One region of the Mesorhizobium sp. B263B2A genome, then DNA from elsewhere that is predicted to be linked to it. Evidence: riboswitches for the same ligand, from Rfam matches in the RefSeq annotation. Region 1 holds a riboswitch; the other holds the start of a gene.
The links. A riboswitch is a leader RNA that binds a small molecule or an ion and turns the genes downstream of it on or off. The one in region 1 is predicted to bind S-adenosylmethionine.

Region 2: another riboswitch for S-adenosylmethionine. It lies ahead of metX (homoserine O-acetyltransferase MetX); the one in region 1 lies ahead of LB568_RS31870 (O-succinylhomoserine sulfhydrylase).

Annotation. Positions count from the first base shown of each region.
Region 1 covers NZ_JAIUIU010000041.1:7,721-14,984, forward strand. Annotated here, with positions in the region: gene LB568_RS31855 (Hsp33 family molecular chaperone) at 1-916, shown strand, start outside; gene apaG (Co2+/Mg2+ efflux protein ApaG) at 956-1,348, opposite strand; gene LB568_RS31865 (ceramide glucosyltransferase) at 1,568-2,719, shown strand; gene LB568_RS31870 (O-succinylhomoserine sulfhydrylase) at 2,756-3,946, opposite strand; SAM riboswitch at 4,002-4,079, opposite strand; gene LB568_RS31875 (2'-deoxycytidine 5'-triphosphate deaminase) at 4,168-5,262, shown strand; gene LB568_RS31880 (ABC transporter substrate-binding protein) at 5,362-6,135, shown strand; gene araD1 (AraD1 family protein) at 6,306-7,264, opposite strand, start outside.
Region 2 covers NZ_JAIUIU010000004.1:290,723-297,986, forward strand. Annotated here, with positions in the region: gene LB568_RS10640 (glycosyltransferase family 2 protein) at 1-821, opposite strand, end outside; gene LB568_RS10645 (DUF1330 domain-containing protein) at 1,281-1,601, shown strand; gene metW (methionine biosynthesis protein MetW) at 1,614-2,228, opposite strand; gene metX (homoserine O-acetyltransferase MetX) at 2,401-3,570, opposite strand; SAM riboswitch at 3,690-3,767, opposite strand; gene hisC (histidinol-phosphate transaminase) at 3,963-5,072, shown strand; gene LB568_RS10665 (prephenate/arogenate dehydrogenase family protein) at 5,128-6,063, shown strand; gene LB568_RS10670 (sugar kinase) at 6,060-6,989, opposite strand; gene LB568_RS10675 (DUF2125 domain-containing protein) at 7,000-7,264, opposite strand, start outside.

The DNA of each region.
Region 1 (7,264 bases):
CCCGCTCGACGTGCGTGGCCGCACGGTCCAGCTCGGGCCGATGCTCGACGCCATCCTGAGCCGCCACGATTATCCCGAGCCGGTCGCGCGCCTGCTGGCGGAAGCCTGTGTGCTGACGGTGCTGCTCGGCACTTCGCTCAAGTTCGAGGGCAAGTTCATCCTGCAGACCCGCACCGACGGGCCGGTAGACATGCTGGTGGCGGACTTCTCCACGCCCTCGGCGCTGCGCGCCTATGCGCGCTTCGATGCCGACAGGCTTGAGGCTTTGGTCGCGGCCGGCGAGACATCGCAGCAGACGCTGCTCGGCAGCGGCGTTCTGGCGCTGACCATCGACCAGGGCGCCCACACGCAGCGCTACCAGGGCATCGTTCAGCTCGACGGCGAAACGCTGGAAGACGCCGCGCGCACCTATTTCCGCCAGTCGGAACAGATCCCGACCGATATCAGGCTGTCGGTGGCCAAGCTGTTGACGCCCGGCCCTGGCGGGGCGCGCGAGCAGTGGCGTGCCGGCGGCATCCTGGCGCAATTCCTGCCGCAATCGCCCGAGCGCATGCGCGTTCCGGATCTGCCCGGCGGCGATGGCGATCCGCGCGAGGAGATCCACGATCCGGCCGACAATTCCTGGCAGGAATTGCTGGCGCTGCTCGGCACCATCGAGCCGACCGAACTGATCGATCCGACGATCGGCGCCGAACGGCTGCTCTATCGCCTGTTCCATGAGCACGGCGTGCGCGTCTTCGGCGGCGTTCCCGTCGCCGACCAGTGCTCATGCTCGCGCGACAAGATCCGCGGCATCCTCGAGGGTTTTTCCGCGCAGGAGATCAAGGACAGCACCGAGGACGGCGGCATCCACGTCGCCTGCGAGTTCTGCTCGAAGCAATATGACTTCGACCCGGCGGAATTCGCGGCGCAATGAAGGAACCGGCTTTCTCTCCGTGGAACGGAGAGAAAGCCGCTAATTCACCGTCCGCCGCGTCCCTGGCAGGTCGAGTGAAAATGCCGGAATGGCGATGTCGAAGGTCTCGCCGCGCTTGTTGCGCATCGTGTAGCGGCCGACCATGATCCCTGACGGGGTCGAGAGCGGGCAGCCGGACGTATACTGATAGCTGTCGCCGGGATTGAGTTCAGGCTGGTCGCCGACGACGCCCGGCCCACTCACTTCCTCGACCCGGCCGGTGCCGTCGGTGATGTGCCAATAACGCGACAGAAGCTGCACGAACTCGTCCGACTGATTGTCGATCGTTACCTGATAGCCCCAGACATAGCGGTTCTCCGAAGGATCCGAGCGGTCCTCGAGATAGAACGGCCTGACCTGCACTTCGATGTTGCGCGTGACGGCGCTATACATAAACGGCTCCAAAAGATCCGGTAATTTCGGCGCTCCCGGCGAGCAGGTCAACATGCGCGTCTTGTCGCGCCTGGTTTTGAAACGCAGGTGCCGGCAAAGAATGTCATTTAAGTGACACAGGACAATGGTGGTGTGCGCCAAGCGGGCGACTCGACGCTCTGTCGAACTGTTGAAAACGGCCATAAAGCCGGCCGTCTTTTCTGGAGTGACCAGATCTCGATGGAACTCGCTCTCATAGCCGCCTCGCTTTCGACTGCTCTCATCCTCTCAAATGCCGCCAGCATTTCGCTTGCCGCTTCACAGCTGAAGCGGCGAACCACGGTCGCCCCGCCGGGCGGCAAATCACAGCCAGTGTCGATTGTCGTGCCATCGCGTGGTGTCGAGCCGTTCACGCACGAGACACTGGAACGCGCCTTCTCGCTCGACTGGCCGCGCTACGAGCTGATCTTCTGCGTCGCCCATGCCGACGATCCGGTCGTCAAACTGATAAACAGGGCGATTGCCCGGTTTCCCAAAGTGCCGGCCCGGCTTTTGATCGGCGACGACCGCGTCAGCGCCAATCCCAAACTCAACAACTGCGTCAAAGGCTGGGAAGCGGCGCGCCACAACTGGGTCGTTCTTGCAGACTCCAACGTGCTGATGCCCAGGGACTACATCCAGCATTTGATGGCGGCGTGGCGAGCCGATACCGGCCTTGTCTGCTCGACGCCAATCGGCTCGCGTCCCGACGGTTTTTGGGCCGAGGTCGAATGCGCCTTTCTCAACACGCTGCAGGCCCGCTGGCAATATGCCGGCGAGGCGCTCGGCCTTGGCTTTGCCCAGGGCAAGAGCATGCTGTGGAACAAGCCGATGCTGGATGCCAGCGGCGGCATTCGCGCGCTGGCGGCCGAGATCGCCGAGGACGCCGCCGCGACCAAGCTGGTGAACGGCCTCGGCCTGCGCGTCAATCTCGTCGCTTCGCCCTTCGAGCAGCCGCTCGGCCGGCGCAGGCTTGGCGAGATCTGGTCGCGCCAGGCCCGCTGGGCGCGCTTGCGCCGCGTCACCTTTCCGCTGTTCTTCACGCCCGAAATCCTCACTGGTGCTGTGGTGCCGCTGGCGCTTGCGCTGGTCGCGGCGGCGAGCGCCGGCTTCAGCCTCTGGGCAACCGCGCTTGCCGTGTTGGCGGCCTTCTATCTTCCGGAGTGCGCGCTGGCCTGGTCCAAGGGCTGGTACCTGTCGCCGCGCATGGTCGCGGCGATCATGGTGCGCGACCTGATCTTGCCGGCGATGTGGACGCGTGGCTGGCTCGGCGGCGCTGTCGACTGGCGCGGCAACGCGATGACCATCCGCACCAAGGCGGCCGAACTGGAGGAGACGCCGTCAAGCGCCTGATCGCGCCTGCTCGACGGACCTACCGGACTGTCTTCCCTATTTGGCTGCCCTCAACGCCTGCGCGAGGTCTTCCAGAAGGTCGTCGGTATCCTCCAGGCCGACCGACAGCCTGAGCGTACCTAGCCCGATGCCGAGTTCGGTCCGGGCCTCGTCGCTCAAATTCTTGTGCGTCGTCGTCGCCGGATGGGTGATCAGGCTCTTGGCATCGCCGAGATTGTTCGAGATCAGAACGATGTCCAGCGCGTTCTGCAAGGCGAAGGCCGCCTGCTTGCCGCCCTTGACGTCGAGGCAGATCAGCGTCGAGCCGCCCGACATCTGCTTCCTGACGATATCAGCCTGCGGGTGGTCGGCGCGGCCGGGATAGATGACGCGGGCGATCTGCGGCTGCCCGGCGAGGAAATCGGCGATCTTGCCGGCGCTTTCCGTCTGCTGGCGCACGCGCACCGGCAGCGTCTCCAGTCCCTTCAGCAGCGTCCAGGCATTGAACGGCGACAGGCTGGGGCCGGTGTGGCGGAAATAGTCGTGCAGGTTCTCGTCGATCCACTTCTTGTCCGACAGGATAACGCCGCCCAGGCAGCGCCCCTGGCCGTCGATGTGCTTCGTGGCCGAATAGACGACAATGTGGGCGCCGAGCTGCAGCGGCTTCTGCTGCAACGGCGTGGCGAAGACATTGTCGACGACGAGCCGCGCACCGATTGAATTGGCAAGTGTTGCGACGGCTGATATGTCGACCACTTCCAGCGTTGGGTTGGTCGGGCTTTCCAGGAAGAACAGCTTGGTATTGGGCCTGACCGCCTTCTCCCAGTTGGCGATATCGGTGCCATCGACCAGCGTCGCTTCGATGCCGTATCGCGGCGCCAGCGTCTCGACCACCCAGCGGCAGGAGCCGAACAGCGCGCGCGCCGCAACGATATGGTCGCCGGCCTTGACGCTGCACAAGAGCGCCGCCGTCACCGCCGCCATGCCCGACGCCGTGGCGCGCGCATCCTCGGCGCCTTCCAGCGCGCACATGCGCTTTTCGAACATGTCGACGGTCGGATTGGCGTAGCGCGAATAGATGAAGCCTGGTTCCTCGCCCTTGAAACGGGCCTCCGCCGCCTGCGCCGTCTCGTAGACATAGCCTTGGGTGAGGTACATTGCTTCCGACGTCTCGCCGAATTGGGAACGCAGGGTTCCGCCATGAACGAGGGCTGTCTGTGGCTTCCAGTCGCGCTTCTTGTTGCTCATTGCTTTGTTCCAGACACAAAAAAACCGGCCGCGAAAGTCGCAACCGGTCCATACGGCCTTGCGGCCAACGGTCCTTTAGCGACTTGTTTAACGTGGCTGCAAGCCGACCGGCCAAATCACCACGGGATAACGACCCTTTAGACCCGTCCCACGCTTGCGTCAATTGCCGGCTTCATTAAGAGGTTTGTGCGACAAGAAAATCGTCGGCCAGGAGCGCAGCCTTGCGGCAGACAGGCATTCTTCCCGATCAGGACATTGCGGCGCTGTTCCAGTCCGGCGCGCTGAAGTCGCCGCGCGCGCTCGATGCCGACCAGATCCAGCCGGCGAGCCTCGATCTCAGGCTCGGCGACAAGGCCTGGCGGGTGCGGGCTTCCTTCCTGCCCGGCCCCAACCACACGGTTTCGGAAAAGCTCGATCGCCTGAAGCTGCACGAGATCAATCTTGCCGAAGGCGCTGTGCTGGAAACCGGCTGCGTCTACATTGTGCCGCTGCTCGAAAGCCTGGCGCTGCCGGCGGACATTTCGGCCTCGGCCAACCCGAAGAGCTCGACCGGCCGGCTCGATATCTTCACCCGTGTGATGACCGACCGCGGCCACGAGTTCGACAAGATCGCCGCCGGCTACAACGGCCCGCTCTATCTGGAAGTCAGCCCGCGCACCTTCCCGATCGTCGCGCGCACCGGTTCGCGCCTGTCGCAGATCCGCTTCCGCACCGGCAATGCACTGCTCTCGGAAGCCGAATTGCATGAACTGCACCGTGCCGAGATGCTGGTCGCCACCGAACCACCGAACATTTCCGGCGGCGGCATCGCACTGTCGATCGACCTCAACGGCGACAAGGATGGCCTGGTCGGTTATCGCGGCAAGCATCACACCGGTCTGGTCGACGTCGACAAGCGCGCCGCGCAGGATGTCGTCGATTTCTGGGAGCCGATCCACAAGAGCGGCGCCGGCGAACTGGTGCTCGATCCCGACGAATTCTACATCCTCGTCAGCCAGGAAGCGGTGCATGTGCCGCCGCTCTATGCAGCCGAGATGACGCCCTTCGATCCGCTCGTCGGCGAATTCCGTGTTCACTATGCTGGCTTCTTCGATCCGGGCTTCGGCCATTCGGCGTCCGGCGGCACCGGCAGCAGGGCGGTGCTCGAAGTGCGCAGCCACGAAGTGCCGTTCATCCTCGATCATGGCCAGATCGTCGGCCGGCTGGTCTACGAGCACATGCTGAAGCGGCCGCAGGCGCTTTACGGCACCGACCTCGGCTCCAACTACCAGGCGCAGGGCCTGAAGCTGTCCAAGCATTTCCGCGCCGCACGCTGAGCTCCGATTACCGCCAGGCAAAATACTTGCCTGCGCTGGCACATCATGCTTGGCTGGCTTGTCGGTCGCCGGGATGCGGCGCTCAAGGGGAACGAGAAAATGCAGATTTCAAAATGGATCCTATCGGCGGCAGGCGCTGCCATGTTGGCGATGGCGGCGGGCTCTCTGTCGGCGCAGGCTGCCGAAAAATTGAAAATCGGCACCGAGGGCGCCTATCCGCCATTCAACACCATCACCTCCGACGGCAAGGTTGTCGGCTTCGACATCGACATCGCCAATGCGCTGTGCGCGCAGATGAAGGTCGAGTGCGAAATCGTCACCCAGGACTGGGATGGCATCATCCCCGCCCTGCAGGCCAAGAAGTTCGACGCCATCATCGCCTCGATGAGCATCACCGAAGAGCGCAAGAAGCAGGTCGCCTTCACCAACAAATATTATACGACGCCGCTCGCCCTGGTCGCCTTGAAGGACAGCGACATCGCCTCCACCGAACCGGCGGCACTTGCCGGCAAGACGGTCGGCGCCCAGGCTGCGACCACGCAGGCCACCTATGACCAGGACGTCTATGGCAAGGCAGGCGCGGAGGCAAAACTCTACCCGACCCAGGAGGAAGCGATCACCGACCTGCAGAACGGCCGGCTTGACGCTGTGATCTCGGACAAGTTTGTGCTGATGGACTGGATGAAGAAGGCGAGCGACGGCTGCTGCAAGATGATTGGAGACGTCAAGGGCACGGAGACGCAAGCCGGCATCGCCGTGCGCCTCGACGACACCGCACTGCGCGACAAGCTCAACGCGGCCATCGACGCCATCGTCGCCGACGGCACCTACAAGAAGATCCAGGCCAAATATTTCGACTTCGATATTTATTGAGGTTCCTGCCTCTTCCTTCTCCCCCTGTGGGAGAAGGTGGCCGAGCGAAGCTCGGTCGGATGAGGGGTGTTCCAGCTTGGCAAGGGCGGCGATCCTTCACGCACCCCTCAACCGTCTCGGCGCTGCGCGCCGATCCACCTTCTCCCACAGGGGGAGAAGGAAAGCTGGTGCTACAGCGCCTTGACCGCCACCTTCACCGGCTGCTCAATCTCGAGCGGATTGCGCAGCGGCAGGCCGAAATCCCCGGCCTCGATCTCGAACACGTCGCCGGCCTCGGTCTTGATGCCGTCGGCGAAGGACAGCGTCGCCGTGCCGAACATGTGCACATGCACGTCGCCCGGCTGACGGAAGGCCGAGTATTTGAAGTGGTGATGTTCGAGATTGCCGATGGTATGCGACATGTTCGCTTCGCCCGACAGGAACGGCTTTTCCCACAGCGTCTTGCCGTCGCGCACGATACGTGACGTGCCGCGGATGTCCGATGGCAGGTCTCCGATCAGGATCTCGGGTCCGAAGGAGGCGTTGCGCAGCTTGGAATGGGCGAGGAAGAGATAGTTGACGCGCTCGGTCACGTGGTCGGAAAACTCGTTCGACAGCGTGAAGCCGACGCGGAATGGGGCGCCATCGTCGCCGATGACATAGATGCCTGCCACCTCGGGTTCCTCGCCGGCGTCCTTGGCGAAGGCCGGTGACAGGAGCGCGGCACCCGGCGCCACGGCCATCGTGCCGTTGCCCTTGTAGAACCATTCCGGCTGCACGCCGGTCTGGCCTTTCGCGGGCTTGCCGCCTTCCAGGCCCATGCGGAACATCTTCATGGAATCGGTGAGCTGCTCCTCGCCGTCGGTGCTGAGCTTCTTGTGCATGGAATCGCGCGTCGCGGCCGAACCGAGATGGGTCAGCCCGGTGCCGGTCAGATGCAGGTGCGCCGGATCGGGGTGATTGATCGGCGACAGGAGCCGCCCCTTCTTGTAGGCGGCGTCGATATCGACCGTCTCGCCAAGTCCCTTGCGCTCGATCAGCGCGACGAGGCCGACGCCGGTGCGGGCAGCCTCCATCGCCAGCGAATAGACGCTGCGCGCCCCGTTGATGATCCGGGTCTTGCCGCCGCTGCGGGCAACGACACGAATGG
Region 2 (7,264 bases), on a different contig from region 1:
GACGAGCGGTTAGCCATGTAGCCTGCGAAGGCCTCAGGTATCCGACCTTTGAGAAGATCGGCGATGATCTGCCGCGTGATCATGAACGGCGGGACGTGAGGGTAGCAGCGGGCGATATGCGGGTGTTTGCCCATCAGGTCCGCATAGGCTTCGACGTAACCCGCCCTGCGGCCAGAAATCGAATTCTGCGAACTGTGTTTCGTCCAGTCGATATCCCTGGACAATTGCGCGCCGAAGCGTCTTGCCAGGCGCAGCAACAATTCCCGATCCTGCATCCGGGTGATGTCGCTGTCGTAGCCGCCGATCGCCAGCAAGGCGTCGCGACGGGCCGTTATCGCAGAGCCGGCGACGAAGGCCGTCTGTGCCACCACCGCTCGCTCCAGCATTGATGGGCTCAGAAAAGCAGTCCGGTTGACGCTGTTGGTGGCTCGGTTTCCCTTCAGGGAAACGTATGAAGAGAGCAGCACCTGAAGCGCCGGATTGTCATCAAACCATTTCAAGGTCCGTTCGACCCGATGCGGCAAGTAGACGTCGTCCGAATCAAGGAAGGTCACCACCGGCGCCCGCGCCCGCTCGATGCCGGCATTCCTGGCGGCGTTGGCGCCCCGCCATTTCGCGCCGACATAGATCAGCCGAGGATCGCGAATACGGGCCAGCGCCGCCTCCGTACCATCGGTGGAGCCGTCGTCGACGACGATATGCTCAAGCCTAGGCATGCTCTGGGAAAGCACGCTTTCGACGGCGCGCAACACTTTGTCGCGTCGATTGTGGGTCGGCGTAATGACCGTGATGAGGGGAGAGCGCTCCGTTTTCGCGGTCATGGCGCGTCAGCCGCTTCCAGCGCAAATGTGCGCTTCCTGTCCGGTCTATGGATCTTCAGGATGGTCGAATGGATCGGACTCCCCCTCCGTGACTCCTCGGTCGTATTTGGCGGAAGCTATAAAAAACAGCCGCTCCTGTCACGCGTCGTGCAACGGTACAATCGCGCGCGAGACGACGAATTGGTGCAGCGCGCGGTTCAAATGCAACACCGTCGCCCTCCAGTCTTCCCGTGAATCAGTCTTCCGCGAATCAGTCCTCCCGGGAATCAATCTTGCGAAGATGGCCAAACCCGGAGCGGAATTGCATACATTCCTTTACGTCAGACGTAATCGCATCGCCGCGGGAGCTTGGGCAGATTGTCCTAGAGACGGAGCATGATCCGAAAACCGCTTCACACCTTTCGGCATCATGCTCTAGCGAGGCCGGCCGATCGGCTTCGATCCGAAGGGAGTAAGATCATGACCGCCTACGCCGTTGCCCATATGCGCCAAGCCACAATGGGTCCGCAGATTGTCGAATATCTGCACAAGATCGATGCCACGCTGGAGCCCTTCGGTGGCCGGTTCCTGGTCCATGGCGGCGATGTCGAGGTGATAGAGAACGACTGGCAAGGCCACCTCATCATCATCGAATTCCCCGACAGGGAGCATGTGCGCGGCTGGTACAATTCGCCGGCCTATCAGGCGATCCTCGCCCTGCGGACCGACAATTCGCAATCCGACGTCATCTTCGTCGACGGTGTCGAACATCCGCACAAGGCCACCGATGTCCTGGACTAGATGCGTGGTGCCTTATCGTTTCAGCAGGAACACCGCCTGCTGGCCGAAGAAGTTCCAGAACCACCAGGGCATCGACAGGCCGATCTTCTGACCGTTGGCGTCGAGCGCGGTTGCCTTTTCCACCGTAGCGCCAAGCTCTTCGCACAGATTGACGAAGTCCCGGATAGTGCAGAAGTGGATGTTGGGTGTGTCGTACCAGGAATAGGGCAGGTCCGAGGTCACCGGCATGCGGCCCTTGACGAACAGTGACAGCCGCACCCGCCAGTGGCCGAAATTGGGGAAGGACACGATCGCCCGGTTGCCGATCCGGAGCAATTCGTCGAGCACCAGCTTCGGGTTGCGGGTGGCCTGCAAGGTCTGCGACAGGACGACGAAGTCAAAGCCCTTGTCGGGATAGAATTCGAGATCCTTGTCGGCATCGCCCTGGATGACCGAGAGGCCGCGCGCCACGCATTCGTTGACGCCACGCTGCGACAATTCAAGCCCGCGGCCGTCGACCTGCTTGGTGTCCTGCAGCAATTCGAGCAGCGAACCGTCGCCCGAACCGACGTCGAGCACCCGCGACTGCGGCGGGATCAGGTTGGCGACGACCTCGAGGTCGACGCGCTGGTTGCCGTTGACGCTCATGATGTCGCCCCTTGCCTGGCGCATGATCCCGATCCGAAAAGTCTGCAACTTTTCGGGGTCATGCGCTGACGCCTGGCACATGATCTCGATCCGAAAAACCTGCAACTTTTCGGGGTCATGCGCTGACGCCTGGCACATGATCTCGATCCGGAAAGTCTGCAACTGTTCGGGATCATGCGCTGAGCCCTCTCGCCCTTGCCGCCGAGCCGATGAAGCCGTTGATGGCGGCGAACAGTTCCGGTTCGTCGAGCAGGAAGGCGTCATGGCCGCGATCGGTCTCGATCTCGACGAAGGATACCGAGGCGCCGGCGGCGTTGAGCGCATGCACGATCGAGCGGCTCTCCTCGGTCGGAAACAGCCAGTCGCTGGTGAAGGACACCAGGCAGAACCGGGTCTTGGTGCCGGCAAAGGCGTCCGCCAACCGGCCGCCATGGTCGGCGGCGAGGTCGAAATAGTCCATCGACCGCGTCATGTAGAGATAGGAATTGGCGTCGAAGCGGTCGACGAAGGTCATGCCCTGGTGTCGCAGATAGCTCTCGATCTGGAAGTCTGCGTCGAAGCCGAAGGTCAGTGCTTCGCGATCCTGCAGGTTGCGGCCGAATTTCCGGTGCAGGGCGGCTTCCGACAGATAGGTGATGTGGGCGGCCATGCGCGCCACCGCCAGACCCTTTTCCGGGCGCTTGCCGTGCTCGAAATATTTGCCGCCATGCCAGTCCGGGTCGGCCATGACGGCTTGCCGGCCGACCTCGTGGAAGGCGATGTTCTGCGAGGAATGGCGCGCGCCAGTGGCGATCGGCAGCGCCGAGAAGACGCGCTCGGGATAGCTCGATGCCCATTCCAGCACCTGCATGCCGCCCATCGAGCCGCCGAGCACGCAGAACAGCTTCTCGATGCCGAAATGGTCGATCAGCATCTGCTGCGCCCGCACCATATCGCGGATGGTGATGATCGGCAGATCGAGCCCATAGGGCTTGCCGGTGGCTGGGTTGGTCGATGCCGGGCCGGTCGAACCCAGGCAGCCGCCGATGACGTTGGAGCAGATGACGAAGAACCGGTTGGTGTCGATGATCCGGCCCGGGCCGATCAGGACTTCCCACCAGCCCGGCTTGCCGGTCACCGGATTGGTGCTGGCGACATGCTGGTCGCCGGTCAGCGCATGGCAGACGAGGATGGCGTTGGAGCGGGCATCATTCAGCGTGCCATAGGTCTGGTAAGCGATCTGGAACGGCGACAGCAGCGTGCCGGCATCGAGCTTGAGCGGCTTGTCGGACCCGAAACGCAACACCGGGCTCGACGGCTTGTCGAACTCGTTGTTGGTCTTTCCTGCGCGCAGAGCGGCCATCAATTCTCTCTTGTTGCACCGTGCTTTCGCGGAAATCGCTGCCGATCTCCGCGTCGCCGATGCGTTCGTCCGGCCGGCAGCGGACAACAAAAAACCGGCATTGCCTTCGCAAAGCCGGTTACGTCACGCAAACGGCCCTTTAGCGAATTGTTTAACGTGGCTGCAAGCCGACCGGCCAAATCACCACGGAACTGTCGCTGTCCTTCTAGAACTCGCCTGGCTCGCCGTCAATGCCGGTCCCGGGCCGGTCCTGAGCCGGTCACTGGGCCGGCAGTTGAGCCGGTTGCTGGGCCGGCCGCCGGCACCAATGGCACCTCTCGACATTGCGGGCCATGGCTTGTATTTCCGCAGCGGCCTCCGGGTGGAGGCGATTTCGACGGATTTTGAAAAAAATGAACCAGATACCGGATCGGGCACGTCCAACGCCGCGCGCGGGCATCATGGACATAGATGCCTACGTGCCCGGCAAGAGCACGGCGCCGGCCGGGGTCGCCAAGGTCTACAAGCTGTCGTCGAACGAGAACCCGCTCGGTCCGTCGCCGAAGGCGATCGAGGCCGCGCGGGAGGTTGCGGGAAAGCTCGACGTCTACCCCGATGGCACGGCGAGGCGGCTGCGCGAGGCGATCGCCGAGGTGCATGGCCTCAACCCGCAGAACATCATCTGCTCCAACGGTTCCGACGAGATCCTTGGCCTGCTGGCGCAGACCTACCTCGCGCCGGGCGACGAGGCCGTGTTCACCGAACACGCCTTCATGGTCTACAAAATCTACATCCAGTCGGCTGGTGCCGCGCCGATCGCGGTCAAGGAGACCGACGAGCGCGCCGACATCGATGCGATACTGGCCGCAATTACGCCGCGCACGAAGATCGTGTTCCTCGCCAATCCGAACAATCCGACCGGCACCTATGTGCCGTTCCAGGAGGTGCGCCGGCTGCATGCCGGCCTGCCGCGCAACGTGCTTCTGGTGCTCGACGCGGCCTATGCCGAATATGTCCGCCGCAACGACTACGAGGCGGGCATCGAGTTGGTCGGCAGTACCGAGAACGTGGTGATGACGCGCACCTTCTCCAAGATCGGCCTCGGCGGGGCGCGGCTCGGCTGGATGTACGGGCCGATGCACATCGTCGATGCGATCAACCGCGTGCGCGGCCCTTTCAACGTCAATGCGACTGCGATCGAGGCCGGCATCGCGGCGATCCGAGACCGTGCCCATGTCGAGCGCAGCGTGGCGCATAACGAGACCTGGCTCGCCTGGCTGAGCCAGGAGATGACCGGACTTGGGCTGCGGGTGACGCCCAGCGTCGGCAATTTCATCCTCATCCATTTTCCCGACGACCAGAAGCATTCCGCGGCGGCGGCCGACGACTACCTGACGGCGCGCGGCTATATTTTGCGGCGCGTTTCCGGCTACGGATTTCCCAACGCGCTGCGCATGACCGTCGGCACCGAAGAGGCCAATCGCGGCGTTGTCGCCGCGCTCACGACATTCCTGAAAAGCTAGAACGCCGAAAAGCCAGAACGCCAAAAAAGCTGGAACGCCCAGAGCTGGAAACACCATGACATCACCGATGTTTGAAAAGATCGCGCTGGTCGGCATCGGCCTGATCGGCTCGTCGCTGGCCCGCGTCATTCGCCGCGAGGGTCTTGCCAGCCATGTCGCCATCTCGACCCGCAGCGCCGCGACACTGGCGCGAGCTGAAGAGCTTGGGCTCGGCTCCTCCTACACCACGGATGCGAAAGAAGCTGTTCGCGACGCCGATCTGGTCATCGTCTCGGTACCCGTCGGCTCATCGGGCGCGGTCGCCGAGGAAATCGCGCCGGCGCTGAAAAAGGGCGCGATCCTCACCGATGTCGGCTCGACCAAGGCCTCTGTCATCGCGCAGATGCAGCCGCATGTGCCTGATGGCGTCCACTTCATTCCCGGACACCCGCTGGCCGGTACCGAAAAATCGGGGCCGGACGCCGGGTTTGCCGACCTGTTCGACAATCGCTGGTGCATCTTTACGCCGCTGCCGGATACCGATCCGGACGCAATGGAGCAGCTATCGGAATTCTGGCGCCGCTGCGGCGCCAACATCGACACGATGGACCCCCAGCATCACGACATGACGCTGGCCATCGTCTCGCATTTGCCACACATCATTGCCTACAACATCGTCGGTACCGCCGACGATCTGGAATCGGTGACCAAGACGGAAGTAATCAAATATTCCGCCTCCGGTTTTCGCGACTTCACGCGTCTGGCCGCCTCCGACCCGACAATGTGGCGGGACGTCTGCCTGCACAACAAGGATGCCATCCTCGAAATGCTGGCGCGGTTCTCGGAAGATTTGGCGTTCCTGCAGCGGGCGATCCGCTGGGGCGACGGCGACAAGCTCTTCGACCTGTTCACCCGGACGCGCGCCGTGCGCCGCTCGATCATCGAGGCCGGCCAGGATATCGACGCGCCCGATTTCGGCCGCCAGGCCGTCGAGCATCCTGCAAAAAGCTAAGCCTGTCCAGGCCAGGTCGCGGCGACCATGGCCAGTGTCTCGGCCCGGTTTGGCGCGCCGAGCCTGCCGCCGAAGCGCAGGCATTTGAGCGCGGCGGCGGCGCTGGCAAAGCGCAAGGCCTGCTCGGCGGGCATGGCTTCCGCCAGCCCGACGGCAAAGGCGCCGTGAAAGACATCGCCGGCGGCCAGCGTGTCGACCGCCTTTATCCTCGGCGCGTCGACATGGCGGATGCCTCTGCTCGCACGATCGGACCACCATGTTCCGGACGCGCCGGCGGTCACCGCGACAAAGGCATCGGTGCGGGAGGCAAGGTCGGCGCAAGCGGTCTCCAGATCCAGCGCCTGGCCGCAAATGATGCGGACCGCCGGCTCGGAGGCGACGATGTGCGAGGCCAGCGGCAACAGCTGCTCCAGCACCGCCAGCGGCGCTGTGTCGGCATCGAGGATGGCCGGACGGCCGGCGGCGCGGGCGGCCTTCAGGGCAAGTGCCGCCGCGCCCGGCCAGCGCACGTCGGCCAGCACGGCATCGAACGCGGAGAGGTCGGCGACCGGCAACGCATCGGGATCGGCCTGGGCCTTGCTGTCGTAGAACGGCACGATGATGCGCTCACCATGCGCGTCGACCAGGATCGAAGCCAGCGCCGACCGCGCGCCGCTGACGCGGCGGACATGGGTGCAATCGACGCCCTCCGCCTCGATCCCGGCAATCAGCTGATCGCCGACCGGATCATCGCCGGCGCTCGCCCACAGCGACACTTCCGCGCCGAGGCGATGCGCGGCGCAGGCAGCGCTCGTGGCCATGCCGGAGGCGATCTGGACGCCGTCGGAGGCGATGAATTTTCCCTGATGCGCGGGGAGGGTGTCGACCCGAAGAATGGTATCGAGCGTCAGCGCGCCGACGCTCAGAAGCTTTGCCGGTCTGTCCATGCCGGAATGCTTAATTGACAGGCTTGAGCTTGCCCAGCGGAATGAAGCCGAGCGAGGCCTTGCCCTTGACGACCCTCAGCGGCATCGACGGTTCGCTGCCGAGCATGGCGAGTGCTGCGAAACCCTGTTCGATCGCGTTCTTCTGCTCGGGTATGGCGCCGGCCAGAATGGTCGCCACGGCCTTGGGATCCTTGATCCTGATCATCAGATCGGCATTGACCAGACCTTCGGCATCGACCGACAGCGGCCCGGAAAGGGTGACGCGCGCCGTCCCC